DNA from 3 places in the Filifactor alocis ATCC 35896 genome. Region 3 is predicted to be linked to each of the others. Evidence: a T-box and tRNA genes for the amino acid it is inferred to sense, from the RefSeq annotation. Region 3 holds a T-box; the other regions hold tRNA genes.
The links. A T-box is a leader RNA that pairs with one kind of tRNA and senses whether it is charged. The one in region 3 lies ahead of serS (serine--tRNA ligase), so its partner is inferred to be a tRNA-Ser.

Region 1 (4,292 bases), 170 kb from region 3:
TTTTGAAGGTTGAACCTTCAAAACTAAACAGCAGTTTCTTTTCTCCCTAGAAAGGAGGTGATCCAGCCGCACCTTCCGATACGGCTACCTTGTTACGACTTCACCCCAGTCATTTGTTTTGCCTTGGGCAGCTCTCTCCTTGCGGTTGAGTCGCTGACTTTGGGCCCCCCAAACTCCCATGGTGTGACGGGCGGTGTGTACAAGACCCGGGAACGCATTCACCGCGACATTCTGATTCGCGATTACTAGCAACTCCAACTTCATGTAGGCGAGTTTCAGCCTACAATCCGAACTTGGATCATCTTTTTGAGGTTTGCTTGACTTCGCAGTTTCGCTTCTCTCTGTAATGACCATTGTAGCACGTGTGTAGCCCTAAACATAAGGGGCATGATGATTTGACGTCATCCCCACCTTCCTCTAAGTTGTCCTTAGCTGTCTCGATAGAGTCCCCATCTTACTGCTGGTAACTATCGACAAGGGTTGCGCTCGTTGCGGGACTTAACCCAACATCTCACGACACGAGCTGACGACAACCATGCACCACCTGTATCCATTGTCTACCCGAAGGTAAAAGTCCTCGATTAAAAGGCTGTCATTGGTATGTCAAGTTTAGGTAAGGTTCTTCGCGTTGCTTCGAATTAAACCACATGCTCCGCTGCTTGTGCGGGTCCCCGTCAATTCCTTTGAGTTTTACTCTTGCGAGCGTACTCCCCAGGCGGAGTACTTAATGTGTTAACTTCGGCACCGAGTTCTTCACTCGACACCTAGTACTCATCGTTTACGGCGTGGACTACCAGGGTATCTAATCCTGTTTGCTCCCCACGCTTTCGTGCCTCAGAGTCAGTTGCAGTCCAGAAAGTCGCCTTCGCCACTGGTATTCCTCCTAATATCTACGCATTTCGCCGCTACACTAGGAATTCCACTTTCCTCTCCTGCACTCAAGTTAAACAGTTTTAATGGCTTACATTGGTTGAGCCTATGCCTTTCACCACTAACTTGTTAAACCACCTGCGCACCCTTTACGCCCAGTTATTCCGGATAACGCTTGCCCCCTACGTATTACCGCGGCTGCTGGCACGTAGTTAGCCGGGGCTTTCTTTTAGGGTACTGTCATTTCTTTCTTCCCCTACTACAGAGTTTTACGACACGAATGCCTTCTTCACTCACGCGGCGTTGCTGCATCAGGGTTCCCCCCATTGTGCAATATTCCCCACTGCTGCCTCCCGTAGGAGTTTGGACCGTGTCTCAGTTCCAATGTGGCCGTTCACCCTCTCAGGTCGGCTACTGATCGTTGCCTTGGTGGGCTTTTATCTCACCAACTAGCTAATCAGACGCGGGCTCATCTTTGTCCACCTCAGTTTTGATATTATTAGGATGCCCTATTAATATGTTATACGGTTTTAGCTATTCTTTCGAATAGTTATTCCTTTGACAAAGGCAGATTACCCACGCGTTACGCACCCGTCCGCCACTAACTTCTATATTCTTCGCCCCGAAAGGTTCTGTTAATAGTCGTTCGTTCGACTTGCATGTGTTAAGCACGCCGCCAGCGTTCATCCTGAGCCAGGATCAAACTCTTCGTTTTAATCTTTTCTCAGTTTTGCTCCGGTTGTTCTCTTGAACAACTTCAAAGTTATTTACCGGTTTGCTTTTTCCTTAATCTTTCGATTAAGTGGTTTTTCGCTTTGCAATTTTTCAATTGCTTGGTTGTTTTTTCTGCTGTTTAGTTTTCAAGGTTCATTCTTTTTTCTCGCTGCCCTCTGTGGTTTCCTACCTCGCCAGACTGCTTGTCTATATTACCATCTCGTTTTTACTTTGTCAACATCTTTTTTTATCTTTTTTATCGGCTCTTTCTGCTTTCTTTTCTGCTGTCTGTTTTGATGCTGCCTCTCCTACCTCGATGGTGTGTTCAATTTATCATATCTTCTTCTCTTTGTCAATTCTTTTTTTATCTTCCCTATAACAAGTTTGCAACCCGAAATAAAATTTAACAAAATCTATGTAAAAATAATTGCTACAAAAATATAAAAATGCCGTATTTCTAACACATACAGCATTTTATAAAAAATAAATATCCATTGGCGGAGATGGTGGGATTTGAACCCACGCACCGATAATATCGATCTGCCGGATTTCGAATCCGGTCCCTTCAACCACTTGGGTACATCTCCAAAAATAGATTTGCCTTACTTCATTAATCATACCAAAATTTCTTCAATATGTACATTCATGTTTCTGTATAAATTTTTCGTGTTGAATGAAAAATTTTTAAGATTAGCTTATATTTTTAAAGTAATGTATATTGAATAAATATAAATGTAAAAAGGACATGCCTAACCCACATGTCCTTTTTTGTTTCAAAAATAGATATCTATTTTGCAATAACTTCTCTACCTTTGTAATGTCCACATTCTGCACATACATGATGTGGTAAAGCGAATTCTCCACAGTTTGAACATTTTACCAATGTTTTTGCTGTCATTTTCATATTTGCAGATCTTCTTGATCTTGTTGCACTTTTTGCGGTTTTTCTCTTTGGTACTGCCATTTCTTTCTACCTCCTTTAGTTCAATAATTCTCTCAACTTTGCCATTCTTTCATCTATCGGTTTTTCAACTTCAGGACAATCACAAGGTCCATCATTTAAATTATGTCCACAGGTAGGACAAACACCCAAACAATCGTCTTTGCACAATAGTTTGAATGGTATTTCATCCCAAATTTGTACCCATACCAAATCCCATAGATTCAACTGATCTTTTTCATAACAATAGCTATCGAAATCCATAAAGTATTCTTCTTCCTCTGTTACCAAAACGACCAAAAATGGCTTGTCGACCGAAATTTCAATTTCCTTCAAACACTTGGAACAAGGTACGGACAATAAGGTCTTCACACTGCCGTCGAAAACTAGATTGTCTTCATGATAGCGAACACGACCTTCCACAACGGGCGTTTCTAAAAAAAGAACATTGTCATAATTGGCATTACATTCTTCTAAGGGGATGACATCATTTACAGAAATACTTTTCTTTTTTCTTTTTTTTACATCAGTAATATCTATAACCGCCATGACGCCCTCCTGATAATTCAACATTTCTCATTATACAAAGCGTTTCGTGTTTTGTCAATATTTTTGTATATCTGTAAAGTATATTTCCGGAATCTTTAATACAGATATCAAAAACTATTTTACTAATGCTAAAGTATCTCTTGCAATCATCAGTTCTTCGTTTGTTGGAATTACCATTACCGGAATTTTAGAGTCTTTCGTAGAAATAAACATTTCTTTTCCTCTTTGTTTATTTGCTTCTTCATCCAAAGCGATTCCCCATGCTTTAAATCCTTCACAGATTGCTGCTCTATCTTTTGCTGAGTTTTCTCCCAAGCCTGCTGTAAAGATAATTCCATCTACTCGTCCAAGTACTGCAGCATACGCTCCAATTGTTTCTCTCACTCTTAGACGGAAAGTCTCAAGTGTCACTTGTGCTCTCTCATTACCTTTTGCTGCTTCTTCTTCAATATCTCTAAAGTCAGAACTTACACCGGAAAGTCCTAATACCCCGGATTGTTTATTCATTAAGTTATTTACTTCTTCAATGCTCAAATTTTCTTTTTGCATTAAGAAAGGAACAATAGCCGGATCGATATCTCCACATCGCGTTCCCATAATTAAGCCTGCTAAAGGAGTGAAGCCCATGGATGTTTCTACAGATTTTCCTCCCTTAACCGCTGCTATAGATGCACCGTTTCCTAAGTGACAGGTAATCAAATTAAGTTCTTCCGGTTTTTTACCTAACAAAGCAGCTGCCTGAATAGACACAAATCTGTGAGATGTTCCATGGAATCCATATTTTCTAATTCCGTATTTTTCGTAATATTCATAAGGGATTCCATATAGGAACGCTTCTTTTGGCATTGTTTGATGGAATGCAGTATCAAATACAGCAACCATTGGTACTTCAGGAAGAATTTCTCTACAAGCAGAGATTCCAATCAAGTTTGGAGGATTGTGTAGTGGTGCCAATTCGATGCAATCTTCCAATGCTTTGATTACTTCTTCCATCAAAACGCAAGATTCCGCAAACTTTTCTCCACCATGTACTACACGATGTCCCACAGCTCCAATTTCTTCCATAGATGCAATTGCACCGTATTCTTCATTTACAAGTGCTTCTAATACTAATTTTAAAGCTACCTTATGGTCTTCCATCGGTACTTTGATAATTTCTTTTTCTTTATTTGCTGATTCGTGTTTCAAGATAGAGCCTTCAATTCCGATTCTTTCCACA
Region 2 (4,292 bases), 260 kb from region 3:
CTCCGGTTTTGGCTCTATCCTTGTAAAATGTATTTACAATCATTCCGATGAAGATAGCAAATACCGGAGCACCAACCAAAGGAAGAGTCTTCCCTAAGAACCATGCCGGCGTTGCAATGAGTAAACATAGTAAGATGCCATAAAAATTTTTTGAAAATGATTTCATAAACACTATCTCCTTTTTTATAAATTCATCCAGTACAGTATATCATGATGAATTTATAATGTATAATGATAATTAGTGATTCGTACTATAATTTTTTAAAAAATCATATACAGAGAAAAAGTGGTATTGTTTACTAAAATAGCAAGAAATCAAATTGAGATAAAAAGTAGTAGCATTTTAGAATGATAGTTTATCCTTTACAATGACAAAACAATACTTTAATCAGTAGGAAAAATGAAATTTAAATTGATTTTAATGTAATTTTGTTGTATTCTATTGATGAAAAAATAAAAAAATGCAAAAAAACATGGGAGAAGCTAACTTCTGGTAGCTGTCTTCTTTGTATTAGAAAGGGGAAATATAGTGAAAATATTAGTCATCAACTGCGGAAGTTCTTCTTTGAAATATCAATTGATTGATATGGAAAATGAGCATGTGTTAGCGAAAGGTCTTGTGGAAAGAATCGGAATTGAAGGCTCTATCTTGAAACACGAATCAGCAAATAAAGAAAAAGAAATTATCAAAGTACCGATGGAAGACCATAAGGTAGCTTTAAAATTAGTATTAGAAGCACTTGTAAATGAAGAATACGGTGCAATTGCATCTATGGAAGAAATTGGAGCTGTGGGACATCGTGTAGTACATGGTGGAGAAAAGTTTGCGGAATCTTGCGTTTTGATGGAAGAAGTAATCAAAGCATTGGAAGATTGCATCGAATTGGCACCACTACACAATCCTCCAAACTTGATTGGAATCTCTGCTTGTAGAGAAATTCTTCCTGAAGTACCAATGGTTGCTGTATTTGATACTGCATTCCATCAAACAATGCCAAAAGAAGCGTTCCTATATGGAATCCCTTATGAATATTACGAAAAATACGGAATTAGAAAATATGGATTCCATGGAACATCTCACAGATTTGTGTCTATTCAGGCAGCTGCTTTGTTAGGTAAAAAACCGGAAGAACTTAATTTGATTACCTGTCACTTAGGAAACGGTGCATCTATAGCAGCGGTTAAGGGAGGAAAATCTGTAGAAACATCCATGGGCTTCACTCCTTTAGCAGGCTTAATTATGGGAACGCGATGTGGAGATATCGATCCGGCTATTGTTCCTTTCTTAATGCAAAAAGAAAATTTGAGCATTGAAGAAGTAAATAACTTAATGAATAAACAATCCGGGGTATTAGGACTTTCCGGTGTAAGTTCTGACTTTAGAGATATTGAAGAAGAAGCAGCAAAAGGTAATGAGAGAGCACAAGTGACACTTGAGACTTTCCGTCTAAGAGTGAGAGAAACAATTGGAGCGTATGCTGCAGTACTTGGACGAGTAGATGGAATTATCTTTACAGCAGGCTTGGGAGAAAACTCAGCAAAAGATAGAGCAGCAATCTGTGAAGGATTTAAAGCATGGGGAATCGCTTTGGATGAAGAAGCAAATAAACAAAGAGGAAAAGAAATGTTTATTTCTACGAAAGACTCTAAAATTCCGGTAATGGTAATTCCAACAAACGAAGAACTGATGATTGCAAGAGATACTTTAGCATTAGTAAAATAGTTTTTGATATCTGTATTAAAGATTCCGGAAATATACTTTACAGATATACAAAAATATTGACAAAACACGAAACGCTTTGTATAATGAGAAATGTTGAATTATCAGGAGGGCGTCATGGCGGTTATAGATATTACTGATGTAAAAAAAAGAAAAAAGAAAAGTATTTCTGTAAATGATGTCATCCCCTTAGAAGAATGTAATGCCAATTATGACAATGTTCTTTTTTTAGAAACGCCCGTTGTGGAAGGTCGTGTTCGCTATCATGAAGACAATCTAGTTTTCGACGGCAGTGTGAAGACCTTATTGTCCGTACCTTGTTCCAAGTGTTTGAAGGAAATTGAAATTTCGGTCGACAAGCCATTTTTGGTCGTTTTGGTAACAGAGGAAGAAGAATACTTTATGGATTTCGATAGCTATTGTTATGAAAAAGATCAGTTGAATCTATGGGATTTGGTATGGGTACAAATTTGGGATGAAATACCATTCAAACTATTGTGCAAAGACGATTGTTTGGGTGTTTGTCCTACCTGTGGACATAATTTAAATGATGGACCTTGTGATTGTCCTGAAGTTGAAAAACCGATAGATGAAAGAATGGCAAAGTTGAGAGAATTATTGAACTAAAGGAGGTAGAAAGAAATGGCAGTACCAAAGAGAAAAACCGCAAAAAGTGCAACAAGATCAAGAAGATCTGCAAATATGAAAATGACAGCAAAAACATTGGTAAAATGTTCAAACTGTGGAGAATTCGCTTTACCACATCATGTATGTGCAGAATGTGGACATTACAAAGGTAGAGAAGTTATTGCAAAATAGATATCTATTTTTGAAACAAAAAAGGACATGTGGGTTAGGCATGTCCTTTTTACATTTATATTTATTCAATATACATTACTTTAAAAATATAAGCTAATCTTAAAAATTTTTCATTCAACACGAAAAATTTATACAGAAACATGAATGTACATATTGAAGAAATTTTGGTATGATTAATGAAGTAAGGCAAATCTATTTTTGGAGATGTACCCAAGTGGTTGAAGGGACCGGATTCGAAATCCGGCAGATCGATATTATCGGTGCGTGGGTTCAAATCCCACCATCTCCGCCAATGGATATTTATTTTTTATAAAATGCTGTATGTGTTAGAAATACGGCATTTTTATATTTTTGTAGCAATTATTTTTACATAGATTTTGTTAAATTTTATTTCGGGTTGCAAACTTGTTATAGGGAAGATAAAAAAAGAATTGACAAAGAGAAGAAGATATGATAAATTGAACACACCATCGAGGTAGGAGAGGCAGCATCAAAACAGACAGCAGAAAAGAAAGCAGAAAGAGCCGATAAAAAAGATAAAAAAAGATGTTGACAAAGTAAAAACGAGATGGTAATATAGACAAGCAGTCTGGCGAGGTAGGAAACCACAGAGGGCAGCGAGAAAAAAGAATGAACCTTGAAAACTAAACAGCAGAAAAAACAACCAAGCAATTGAAAAATTGCAAAGCGAAAAACCACTTAATCGAAAGATTAAGGAAAAAGCAAACCGGTAAATAACTTTGAAGTTGTTCAAGAGAACAACCGGAGCAAAACTGAGAAAAGATTAAAACGAAGAGTTTGATCCTGGCTCAGGATGAACGCTGGCGGCGTGCTTAACACATGCAAGTCGAACGAACGACTATTAACAGAACCTTTCGGGGCGAAGATGATAGAAGTTAGTGGCGGACGGGTGCGTAACGCGTGGGTAATCTGCCTTTGTCAAAGGAATAACTATTCGAAAGAATAGCTAAAACCGTATAACATATTAATAGGGCATCCTAATAATATCAAAACGATAGTGGACAAAGATGAGCCCGCGTCTGATTAGCTAGTTGGTGAGATAAAAGCCCACCAAGGCAACGATCAGTAGCCGACCTGAGAGGGTGAACGGCCACATTGGAACTGAGACACGGTCCAAACTCCTACGGGAGGCAGCAGTGGGGAATATTGCACAATGGGGGGAACCCTGATGCAGCAACGCCGCGTGAGTGAAGAAGGCATTCGTGTCGTAAAACTCTGTAGTAGGGGAAGAAAGAAATGACAGTACCCTAAAAGAAAGCCCCGGCTAACTACGTGCCAGCAGCCGCGGTAATACGTAGGGGGCAAGCGTTATCCGGAATAACTGGGCGTAAAGGGTGCGCAGGTGGTTTAACAAGTTAGTGGTGAAAGGCATAGGCTCAACCAATGTAAGCCATTAAAACTGTTTAACTTGAGTGCAGGAGAGGAAAGTGGAATTCCTAGTGTAGCGGTGAAATGCGTAGATATTAGGAGGAATACCAGTGGCGAAGGCGACTTTCTGGACTGCAACTGACACTGAGGCACGAAAGCGTGGGGAGCAAACAGGATTAGATACCCTGGTAGTCCACGCCGTAAACGATGAGTACTAGGTGTCGGGTGAAGAACTCGGTGCCGAAGTTAACACATTAAGTACTCCGCCTGGGGAGTACGCTCGCAAGAGTAAAACTCAAAGGAATTGACGGGGACCCGCACAAGCAGCGGAGCATGTGGTTTAATTCGAAGCAACGCGAAGAAC
Region 3 (4,292 bases):
ATCTATCTACCGATTAGAAAAAACAAAAAACATCCGCTGCATTATTGATATAAACAGTATTTCATCAATCTATGCTTGACAGCACTTTGCTCAAATTTTCATTTATTTGTTTCCCGATACCCTCATTGGTATTATTTTTTATCACAATCATTACTCAACAGTCTTTACTGTTCAAAAATATTCTTTATACTAAAACTCAATAGAATGATTTCATTATTCCCTAAAAAATGAAGTGTTTCAGATACTTGAAAAAGTTATGGACAGACTCTGCGACAGTATAAATATACTGATGAATGGAAAAATCTAAAGTATAAACTTATAGAGATTGGTTCAATCATTTAATTGACTTTCCATATTACTTTATACGCAAAAATGCCCCTAAGAAAAACTTAACATCGTTCTTAAGGGCATTTCTTTTATTTTTTCAACATTGCACAACAATCCGAAACAGAATCTTTTATGTTTCTCTTTATCAAATTTCAGTTGCTGTAAAAAATTTCTACTGCAAAACAACTTATTTAATCACATCTACTCCCATATACGGTCTCAATACTTCAGGAACCACTACACTCCCGTCCGATTGTTGGTAATTTTCCAAAATAGCTGCTACGGTACGACCGATTGCCACTCCGGAACCGTTCAATGTATGGACAAATTCAGGTTTGTCTTCTTTACTTCGTTTGAAGCGGATATTCGCTCTTCTTGATTGGAAATCTTCAAAATTGGAACAAGAAGAAATCTCAACATAACGACCATAGCTTGGCATCCATACCTCCAAATCATATTTAAACGCCGCTGTAAAACCCAAATCTCCGGAACAAATTTGAACCACTCGATATGGAAGTCCTAATTTTTGAAGAACAGATTCCGCATCTTGTACCAAAGTTTCCAATTCTGCATAAGAATCCTCCGGCTTTGTAAATTTCACCAACTCTACTTTTTGAAATTGATGTTGACGAATCAATCCTCTTGTATCTCTCCCTGCTGAGCCTGCCTCTGCCCTGAAACAAGGTGTATAGGAACAATATTTTGTCGTCAAATCTTCCGCTTTCATAATTTCATCACGATGGATGTTTGTAACAGGTACTTCTGCTGTCGGTACCAAATAATAATCCAACCCTTCCAGACGGAACATGTCTTCTTCAAACTTCGGCAACTGTCCTGTTCCGATAAAGCTTCTTGCATTTGCAATAAAAGGCGGTAACATTTCCGTATATCCGTTTTCAGCTGTATGTGTATTCAAGAAAAAGTTGATGATGGAACGTTCCAATCTTGCACCCAAATCACGATATAAAGTGAAACGAGAACCCGTAATTTTACTTCCGCGGTCAAAATCTAAAATATTCAAATCTGTCCCGATATCCCAGTGAGCTTTCGCCTCAAAGTCAAATTTTGGAACTTCTCCCCATTTTCTGACTTCTTTGTTGTCTTCATCTGTTTCTCCGTGAATCACTTTTTCGTTCGGAACATTCGGAATACAAAGCATTTTTTGATACAAAATATCTTCTGTCTCTTTTACTCTCACATCCAAATCCGAAATCGCATCGGATAATCGTTTCAGTTCTGCCATCAATGCTGTTGTGTCTTTTCCTTCTTTTTTGTATTGCGGAATTTGTTTCGATTTTGTTTTTTGTTCATTTTTCATCGCTTCCACTTTTTGAAGATATTCAATTCTGTGATTGTCCAATTCCACTACTTCGTCCAAAGAAAAATCTTTTTCTCCGCGAATCTGCATTCTTTCCTTAATTACATCCAAATCTTTTTTAATTCTCTTAATGTCTAACATTGTTCTTCCTCCCTTTATCATAATATAAAAAACCTTCGCTCTAATACATACTATGTATTAGGACGAAGGTAAAATTTTCGCGGTACCACCTAATTTGATTATCTGCTAATCCAACTCATTAAGATTAACGCTCTTATCACGTTTTGGTTATCCCAAAAAGCTCCAAAGTGGATTCTAAGAGTTTCTTCACAGATTTTCACCAACCATCTGCTCTCTACAAAAGAACATCTCCTATACTGGTCTTCTTCTAAGCTATGAAGTCACTATATCACGATTTCTTTTTTTTGTAAAGCACTACATTTTGAAACAAGGTTTCTGTCCTTTGTTGAATAATACTATCCAAGCGAGTCATTTTCTAAAATAAACAGTATGTCAGACAACATGCTTATACTGTAAGCTTAAAGAAACGAGGATGGGTATCTTAACGTAACTTCCAATTCAAAAACTAAAATGCAGGTACTACTCCGCCATTGTAATGTTCTGCAATAAATGCTTTTACATCTTCACTTTGTAACACTTCAACTAACTTTTTAACTGCTTCACTGTCTTTGTTATCTTCTCTTGTTGTAATGATATTTGCATATGGAGATTCAGAACCTTCAAGTACTCTATCTTCTCCTGTTGCAGTTAACAACAACGCATCTGTGGTTGGAACTAAACTTGATTCAATCGCATAGTTTCCGTTGATGACAGCTCCGTCCACTTCTTCCAAAATTCTTGGTAGCTGTGCCGCTTCAACAGGTTTAAATGTGAAGTTTTTTGCGTTCTCTACAATATCTTTTTCAGTAGCTTCCAAGCCTGCTTGATCAGATAATTTAATGATACCTTTAGATTGTAACAAAATCAATGCACGTCCACAGTTTGTAGGATCGTTTGGAATTGCAATTGTTGCTCCGTCAGAAAGTTCGTCTACTGATTTTACTTTTTTAGAATATAATGCAAGTGGCTCTACATGGATGTTTCCCACAGATACCAACTTTGTTCCGTTGCTTTCGTTGTAGCTTTCTAAATATGGTAAATGTTGGAAAAAGTTTGCATCCAATTGACCGTCTGCAAGAGCTGCATTTGGTTGTACATAGTCAGTAAAAGTTACAATCTCCAATTTTACACCTTGTTCTTCCAATTTAGGTGCTACAAATTTTAATAATTCTTCGTGAGGAATCGGTGTTGCTCCTACTTTCAATACTACCGGAGTTCCTCCTGCGTCTGTTGCTGTTGCCTCTTGATCTGTTTTTTGACCACAACCTGCCAATGTTGCTGTTAATACAAGTCCTGCTAAAAATAATGTTGTTAATTTCTTCATGTTTTTCCCCTTCCTAATTTTTAAAAATTTTTTATTTATAATTCGTTTTGATACCTGTTTAAGATAAATTTTTATTCAAACACGATTTAATGACTAAATTGTCATTATCGTTGTTCAAGCATCAATCTCTGTTTTATACTCTTTAACTATCTTTAGCTATTTTTTTAACTTTATCCCTCTACACTCTATTCTTGCAAAAATCCAAGTGCATAACTGACATGAACCTGTGTTGCTATCGGCAATGCTCGTTCATCAATATCGAATTTTTCATGATGATGCGGATACCAAGTTCGTTCATCCGTTGGATTCTTAGTTCCCACATGCAAGAACGCGCCGGGCAAATACTCCAAATAATCGGCAAAATCTTCTCCACCTAAACTGGAAACTGCTTGATTAACAATATTTTCCGTTCCAATAATCGGTGCCAATACTTTTCTTGCCAAATCCATACCCGCCTTGTCATTCACCAATGCCGGTGAAGCTGCAAAATTATGAAATACAGCTGTTGCTCCATAAATTTTTGCTGTTTCTTGTGCCACATATTCTATCTCTTGCAGAGCAAATTCTCTTGTTTTTGAATCGAAACATCTCAAAGTACCCTTTAAGATACCCTTTCCGGCCAAGATATTGTATTTTGTGCCTGCATGAAGTTCTCCAATTGCAATCAAAATGGGATCTAACGGATTGATTCTTCTGGATACAATACTCTGCAACGAAACTGCAATATGTGCCGATGCAAGCAAGGCATCTTTCCCCTGATGGGGTTTTGCACAATGCGAACTTTCTCCGAACACTTCAATATCAAAAATATCACAAGATGCACTTCGAGGTCCTTCTACTGCCAACACTTTTCCAACTTCCGACGGAGAATGTAGATGGATTCCAAAAATGAAATCCCCTCCTTCCAGATATCCTCCGTTGATAAATTGTTTTGCACCTCGTCCAATCTCTTCTGCAGCTTGGAAAACAAATTTGACGGTTCCTTTAAATTCTCTATCTTTCAAAATTTTAACTGCTCCCAACAATGCCGCAGTGTGTCCGTCATGTCCGCAAGAATGATTCAATCCCTCTTCTTGTGAACAATATGACGCTCCTGTTCTATCTGGCATCTCCAAAGCATCCATATCAGCCCGCAAAAAAATTGTTTTTCCTTCTCCTTTTGTTCCTTTGAGTTCTGCCAAAATTCCTGTTTCTTCCACTTCG

Region 1: it encodes a tRNA-Ser, which carries the amino acid that the T-box ahead of serS (serine--tRNA ligase) is inferred to sense. The anticodon was not compared.
Region 2: it encodes a tRNA-Ser, which carries the amino acid that the T-box ahead of serS (serine--tRNA ligase) is inferred to sense. The anticodon was not compared.

What each region holds. Positions count from the first base shown of each region.
Region 1 covers NC_016630.1:1,144,543-1,148,834, forward strand. The annotation lists rRNA gene HMPREF0389_RS05030 (16S ribosomal RNA) at 51-1,585, opposite strand; tRNA gene HMPREF0389_RS05035 (tRNA-Ser) at 2,080-2,171, opposite strand; gene rpmF (50S ribosomal protein L32) at 2,372-2,548, opposite strand; gene HMPREF0389_RS05045 (YceD family protein) at 2,564-3,073, opposite strand; gene HMPREF0389_RS05050 (acetate/propionate family kinase) at 3,188-4,292, opposite strand, start outside.
Region 2 covers NC_016630.1:720,241-724,532, reverse strand. The annotation lists gene HMPREF0389_RS03235 (YeiH family protein) at 1-166, opposite strand, end outside; gene HMPREF0389_RS03230 (acetate/propionate family kinase) at 530-1,723, shown strand; gene HMPREF0389_RS03225 (YceD family protein) at 1,838-2,347, shown strand; gene rpmF (50S ribosomal protein L32) at 2,363-2,539, shown strand; tRNA gene HMPREF0389_RS03215 (tRNA-Ser) at 2,740-2,831, shown strand; rRNA gene HMPREF0389_RS03210 (16S ribosomal RNA) at 3,326-4,292, shown strand, end outside.
Region 3 covers NC_016630.1:975,674-979,965, forward strand. The annotation lists gene serS (serine--tRNA ligase) at 515-1,786, opposite strand; T-box leader at 1,842-2,045, opposite strand; gene HMPREF0389_RS04395 (MetQ/NlpA family ABC transporter substrate-binding protein) at 2,232-3,089, opposite strand; gene HMPREF0389_RS04400 (amidohydrolase) at 3,275-4,292, opposite strand, start outside.